Regions from separate parts of the Dactylosporangium sp. CS-033363 genome, predicted to be linked through region 2. Evidence: riboswitches for the same ligand, from Rfam matches in the RefSeq annotation. Region 2 holds a riboswitch; the other holds the start of a gene.
What was found. Region 2 has a riboswitch for glycine ahead of ACQPZ4_RS38960 (L-serine ammonia-lyase). Riboswitches for the same ligand answer to the same signal wherever they lie in the genome.

Region 1 (3,395 bases), 1.0 Mb from region 2:
TCAGGCAGTCGGCGGCCAGGGACTTCAGCTCGTCGTGCAGCGGTGACGTGCGGACCACCAGCGGCGACAGCAGCTGCTCCAGGACGTAGCCGTTCGGGCGGAGCAGGAGTCGGATGAACTTCGCCAGCTCCTGGCTCACTACGTCCAGCTCCATGCCCTCCCGCATGCCGTCGATCTGGACCGTTTCCGGGCCGGTGTCCACGCCGACCACCTCGTGCAGCGGCAGGATGTGGCACGCCCGCAGGTCCAGGTCCGAGTCCACCGACGCGAAGCCGTACAGGTGGGCGCCGCTCACCGTGGCGAACGCCAGCGGGTACGGGTGCTCGTCGGCCACCTCGCCCGCCCACGCCGGGATGCCCTCCGGAACGGCAACGGGGACAGCAGCAGCAGGGGCAGGAGCGGCGGCCACCGTCGCCGTGCCGCCACGCAGGGCGGTCAGGAAGCGGTCGACCGCCGCGCGGTCCGGGTCCTCCGGCAGGCGGGACGCCGCCTCGGCCGCCCGCAGGCCGGCGCTCAGCGAAGCAGCCAGGGTCTCGAACTCCGCCCAGCCGAGCTCCCCGCGGCGGATGGCCAGCAGGTCGTCCCGGAGCGCGGACACGTCCACCAGGACCTCGCCCGTGCGCAGGACGTGGGCGCCCGCGCGCAGGAGGCGGATCATGTGCATGGCCTGCTTCCAGTTGACCTCGCCGGTGCGGTTGCGGGCGGCGGTCAGGCGGTCGAGCTGGTTGCGGGCGTAGTCGCCGTACGTGCGGGCGGCGCGGCGGGACAGGAACGCCGGGCGCAGGTCCAGCAGCGCCCGGCCCGCGTCCGTGAGGTGCTCGACCAGCGGCGAGGACAGGCACTCCCACACGGTCGGGTTGGCCGCCAGGGCCAGGGTGCAGGCGCGCTCGACCTCCCACGAGAACTGCTCGGGAAGCGGGCCCTCCACGTGTGTGGGAGGCTTGTCCAAGGACCAGAACGCGGCCGTCGGGGTCTGGAACACGCCCCTGCGATCGGTGTCGGAACCCGGGCCGGCCAGGCCGTACGCGCGGGAGCCGACGATCGCGGAGTAGATCGTGTGCTTCGCCACGATGGTCAAGTCCTGCACAGTTGGTAGGGTAGGTGTGCCGGCAATACCCGTGCGGGAGAGATCGCTGCGTGTCACGCGGCAGCGGCGCCGAAGGGGCAAATCCTCCCCGGAACCTCTCAGGCACAAAGGACCGCATCGGGTTGGCACCTCTGGAGTAAGCGACAGAGGGGGAGGACGCGCATCCGTCCGCCCCTGTCCGCGACCCAGAGAGTGTGGCTATGTCCAATTTTGCCGCGCGGCACATCGGCCCCAGCGCCGACGAGCAGGCCCGCATGCTCAAGACCGTCGGGTACGAGACGGTCGAGGAGCTCATGAGCGCCGCCATCCCCGGCTCGATCCGGTGGCACCAGCCGCTCGACCTTCCGCCGGCCGCGTCCGAGGCCGAGGTGCTCGCCGAGCTGCGGGCGCTCGCGTCGGCGAACCGGCCGCTCGTGTCGATGATCGGCGTCGGGTACTACGGGACGCACACCCCGCCCGTGATCGTGCGCAACGTGCTCGAGGACCCTTCGTGGTACACGGCCTACACGCCGTACCAGCCGGAGATCTCTCAGGGGCGCCTCGAGGCGCTGCTGAACTTCCAGACCGTCGTGGCCGACCTGACCGGGCTGCCCGTCGCCGGTGCGTCGCTGCTGGACGAGGCGACCGCGGCCGCGGAGGCGATGACGCTCGCGCGGCGCTCGTCCAAGGTCAAGGCCGACGTGTACGTCGTGGACGCCGACGTGCTGCCGCAGACGCTCGCCGTGATCCGGACCCGGGCCGAGCCGCTCGGCATCGAGGTGCGCGTGCTCGACCTGGGCACCGATGAGCTTCCGGAGGCCTTGTTCGGGCTGCACCTGCAGTACCCGGGCGCGTCGGGCGCGGTCCGCGACCACGAGGCGATCGTCGCCGAGGCCCACGAGCGGGGCGCGATCGTCACCGTCGCCGCCGACCTGCTGGCGCTGTGCGTGCTGCGCGAGCCGGGCGCGATCGGCGCGGACGTCGCCGTCGGCAGCGCCCAGCGCCTCGGCGTGCCGATGGGCTTCGGCGGCCCGCACGCCGGCTACATCTCGGTCCGCCAGGGCCTGGAGCGCACCCTGCCCGGCCGGCTCGTCGGCGTGTCCAAGGACGCGGGCGGCGCCCCGGCCTACCGCCTCGCGCTGCAGACCCGCGAGCAGCACATCCGCCGCGAGAAGGCGACCAGCAACATCTGCACCGCGCAGGTGCTGCTCGCCGTCATGTCCAGCATGTACGCGGTCTACCACGGCCCCGACGGGCTGCGGGAGATCGCGGCGCGCACCCACGACATGGCCGCCCGCCTGGCCGCGGGGCTGCGCGCGGGCGGGATCACCGTCGAGCACGGTGCCTTCTTCGACACGGTTTCCGCTCTGGTACCGGCTGAGGCCGATCGAATCGTCGCCGCCGCCGCGGAGCGCGGGATCAACCTCCGGCGCGTCGACGCCGACCGGATCGGCATCGCCTGCGACGAGACGACCACCTTCGGCCATCTGCGCGACGTGCTCGCCGCGTTCGGTCTGGCGCACGCCGACGTCACCGAGCTCGACACCGCCGACGCCGTGCCGGCGGAACTGCGCCGCGCGTCGGCGTACCTCACGCACCCCGTGTTCTCCAGCCACCGCTCCGAGACGGCGATGCTGCGGTACCTGCGCAGGCTCTCGGACAAGGACTACGCGCTCGACCGCGGCATGATCCCGCTGGGCTCCTGCACCATGAAGCTCAACGCGACGGCCGAGATGGAGCCGATCACCTGGCCCGAGTTCGCCGACGTGCACCCGTTCGCGCCGGTCGGGCAGACCCAGGGGTACCGCCGGCTGATCGACGACCTCGAGCGCTGGCTGGCCGAGGTGACCGGGTACGACGCCGTGAGCCTGCAGCCCAACGCCGGTTCGCAGGGGGAGCTGGCGGGGTTGCTGGCGATCAGGGGGTACCACATGGATCGCGGTGACACGGACCGCGACATGTGCCTGATCCCGTCGAGCGCCCACGGCACCAACGCGGCGAGCGCGGTCATGGCCGGCATGCGGGTCGCGGTGGTGGCCTGCGACGAGCTCGGCAACGTCGACCTCGCCGACCTGGACCGCAAGATCGAGCAGCACCGCGACCGGCTCGCGGCGATCATGGTGACCTACCCGTCGACGCACGGCGTCTACGAGACCGCGATCGCGGAGCTGTGCGGCAAGGTCCACGAGGCCGGCGGGCAGGTCTACGTCGACGGCGCGAACCTCAACGCGCTGCTCGGCTTCGCCAAGCCCGGCAAGTTCGGCGCGGACGTGTCGCACCTGAACCTGCACAAGACGTTCTGCATCCCGCACGGCGGCGGCGGCCCGGG
Region 2 (3,395 bases):
GACCAGCCAGAGGCCGATCACCGACCAGCGGTGCCGGAAGCAGAACCGTCCGATGCGCGCCACCACACCCAGTGCCATGGACGAAAGCTTCTCACTAGCACTCGATGACGGTGACGGCCAGGCCTCCCCGCGCGGTCTCCTTGTACTTCACGGACATGTCGCGGCCGGTCTCGCGCATGGTCTTGACCACCTTGTCGAGGGTGACGTGGTGCGCGCCGTCGCCGTTGAGGGCGAGCCGGGCCGCGTTGACCGCCTTGACGCTGGCGATCGCGTTGCGCTCGATGCACGGGATCTGCACCAGGCCGCCGACCGGGTCGCAGGTCAGGCCCAGGTTGTGCTCGAGGCCGATCTCGGCCGCGTTCTCGACCTGGCCGGGGGTGCCGCCGAGCGCCTCGCAGAGCCCGGCCGCGGCCATCGCGCAGGCCGAGCCGACCTCGCCCTGGCAGCCGACCTCGGCCCCGGAGATCGAGGCGTTGCCCTTGATGATGATCCCGACGGCCGCGGCGGCGAGCAGGAACCGCACCACGCCGTCGTCGTCGGCGCCGGGCACGAACTGCGTGTAGTAGTGCAGCACGGCCGGGATGATGCCGGCGGCGCCGTTGGTGGGCGCGGTGACGACCCGGCCGCCGGAGGCGTTCTCCTCGTTGACGGCCAGGGCGTACAGGTTGAGCCAGTCCATGACGTGCAGCGGGTCGGACATATCCGATTTGTGGGACAAATCGACGAAGAGCTTGGGCGCACGGCGGCGAACGCGAAGGCCCCCGGGCAGGACGCCCTCCGCGCGGGTGCAGCCGTTGCGCACGCACTCCTGCATCACCGACCAGATGTGCAGCAGCTCGGCCCGGATCAAAGGCTCCGAGCGCCAGGACAGCTCGTTGGCCAGCATCACGTCCGAGATCGAGCGCCCCTCGCAGTGGGCCAGCAGCTCGCCGCCCGTGGTGAACGGGAACTTCAGCGGCACGTCGGCCTCGGCGATCACCCCGTCCGGGCCGACCACGAAGCCGCCGCCGACGGAGAAGTACGTGCGCGCCAGCAGCTCCTCCCCCGCCCCGTCCCACGCGGTGAAGCGCATGCCGTTGGGGTGCTCGGGGAGGCTGCGGCGACGGTGCAGTACAAGATCGGCGTCTGGATCGAACGCGATGTCGTGCCGGCCGAGGAGCGCGATCCGCCCGTCGCGCCCCGCCTCGGCCTCGGTGTCCACGGTGGCCGGGTCGGCGCCCTCCAGCCCGAGCAGGACCGCCTTCGGCGAGCCGTGGCCGTGCCCGGTCGCGCCGAGCGAGCCGAACAGCTCGGCCTTGACCCGCCGGACCCGCGGCAGCAGCCCGTCGTCGGCCAGGCGGGCGGCGAAGCGGCGGGCGGCGCGCATCGGCCCGACCGTGTGCGAGCTGGACGGGCCGATGCCGATGGAGTACAGGTCGAAGGCGCTGAGCGTCACGGAAGGCTCCCCTGGTGTCGAGGGTGGGCCTCCCCGCTCTGTCATCGAATGCCTGAGAGCTTCACCGCTTTGACAGGCGGTTTGCACCGTGGGCGCGGGACGCGGCGTCCCGGCTTTTCAGAGTCGCCTACCCGCGGCGGTACGTGGGCCTGAGAGATTCCCGGGGAGGGTGTTGCTCCTTCGGCGCCCCTGTTGCCAGGGGACTCTCCCGTCGCAGGTGAAACGGCGTGCTTATGCGGTTGTCGGGCCGACCGTACTACGGTGCCCAGGGCGCGGCAACGGACCGGGTGATGTCCGGCACGAGGCTGTTCGGGTTGTCCTGGGTGGCCGATCCGCCCGGCGTGGCCAGCCACAGCTCGGAGTTGATGTGCCGCAGGTAGGAGCCCGGGAAGTTCCAGGACGCCAGCCGCACGCGTGGTGGCGGCGCCGTCGTCGCCGGCCGAACCCGGCACGGACGCCAGGGCGGCGGCCCAGCGGGCGGCCATCTTGTCGTACCCGCCGCGGGTGGGATGCACCCCGTCGGCCAGGTCGGCGGTGGTGAGCGCGGCGTGCATGTCGACGTAGTGGACCTTGGATCCCTTGCCGGCCACCATGCCCGGGATGGTCGCGTTGAACGTGCGCGCCGCCGCCTCCCGCCCCGCGTCCGACAGCGGGATGATCGAGGCGACGAACACGTCCGCCCCGGGCGCGGCCGCGCGCACGTGGTCGACGAGCGCGGAGAGCCGCGCGGGCGCGTTGCCGAGGTCGTAGTTCTGGATGACGTCGTTGGTGCCGAGGTGGATGAGCACGCTGCGCGGGGCGGTGCCCTGCACCCAGGCGGTGGCGTTGGCGTCGACCTGCTCGATGCGCCAGCCAGGGTGCCCCTAGTGGTCGTGGTCGGGCAGGTCGGCCGGCCCGTTGAACTGCGAGCCGACGAAGTCGACCGGGTGCCCGGCGCTCGCGAGGGCGCGCCACAGGTTGATCCGGTAGCCGCCGGGCACGTTGAAGCCGTCGGTGATCGAGTCGCCGAGCGGCAGGATGCGCGTGCCGCCGTTGGACTCCGCGTGCGCGGCAGCCGGTGCGACAAGGAGCGCCGCGACGGTGGCGGCCGCTGTACACTTCCCGTTGGAACTCCGAATTCCGCCCCCGTGGAGACACGTCGCAGATGGGGGCGGGACCTCGCAACAGTCGCGAGGAGGAGGTGGCGACAGCGCTGGATGTCCGCTGCCCACCCACAGGGAGTACCACATCATGGAACTTGGCCTTGGCCTGCCCGTCAGCGACCCGCCGCGGCTGCTCGACTGGGCCCGCCGCGCCGAAGCCGCCGGTTTCGCGAGCGTCGCGCTGCTGGACCGGCTCGCCTACGACAACCCCGAACCGCTCGTCGCCCTGGCCGCCCTCGCCGGCGCCACCACCCGCATCCGGCTGCAGACCGAGGTCCTGCTCGCCCCGCTGCGCGGCACGGCGCTGCTGGCCAAGCAGGCGGCCACGCTGCACCTGATGTCCGGCGGCCGGTTCCGGCTGGGCGTCGGCGTCGGCGGGCGCGAGGACGACCACGCCGCCGCGGGCGTTCCGCTCTCGCAGCGCGGCGCGGTGATGGACCGGATGCTGGGCGACCTGCGGGCGATCTGGGGCGGGGCGCCGTACCCGATGACGCCCATCGGCCCGCTCGGAGGCCCGCCGCTGCTGATCGGCGGGTTCGCCCCGGCCGCCCTGGCCCGGGTGGCCCGTTTCGACGCCGGCTTCCTGTGCGCGGCGCCGCTGCAGTGGGCGGGCCGCCTGGTCGACACGGTCCAGGAGCAGTGGCAGGCCGCCGGTCGCGCGAAAAAGCCCCGGCTGGTCTGCCAGGTGAACGCCGCGACGCCGGCATCGCTCGACCAGGCCCGCAGAGCGGTCGGCGCGTACTACGCCTTCACCGGCCGCGAGGGCTGGGGCGAGCCGATCGGCGACCCCGGGCAACTGGCCGAGACCGTCGCCGCGT

Region 1: it holds a riboswitch for glycine, as region 2 does, so the genes downstream of both, gcvP (aminomethyl-transferring glycine dehydrogenase) here and ACQPZ4_RS38960 (L-serine ammonia-lyase) in region 2, are expected to answer to the same signal.

What each region holds. Positions count from the first base shown of each region.
Region 1 is NZ_CP192032.1:7,473,007-7,476,401, reverse strand. It holds gene ACQPZ4_RS34615 (nucleotidyltransferase domain-containing protein) at 1-355, opposite strand, end outside; partial or broken gene ACQPZ4_RS34610 (nucleotidyltransferase domain-containing protein) at 419-1,078, opposite strand; glycine riboswitch at 1,112-1,212, shown strand; gene gcvP (aminomethyl-transferring glycine dehydrogenase) at 1,288-3,395, shown strand, end outside.
Region 2 is NZ_CP192032.1:8,469,044-8,472,438, forward strand. It holds gene ACQPZ4_RS38955 (MMPL family transporter) at 1-78, opposite strand, end outside; gene ACQPZ4_RS38960 (L-serine ammonia-lyase) at 95-1,435, opposite strand; glycine riboswitch at 1,464-1,562, opposite strand; glycine riboswitch at 1,563-1,656, opposite strand; gene ACQPZ4_RS38965 (AbfB domain-containing protein) at 1,692-1,847, opposite strand; partial or broken gene ACQPZ4_RS38970 (GDSL-type esterase/lipase family protein) at 1,966-2,247, opposite strand; gene ACQPZ4_RS38975 (LLM class flavin-dependent oxidoreductase) at 2,666-3,395, shown strand, end outside.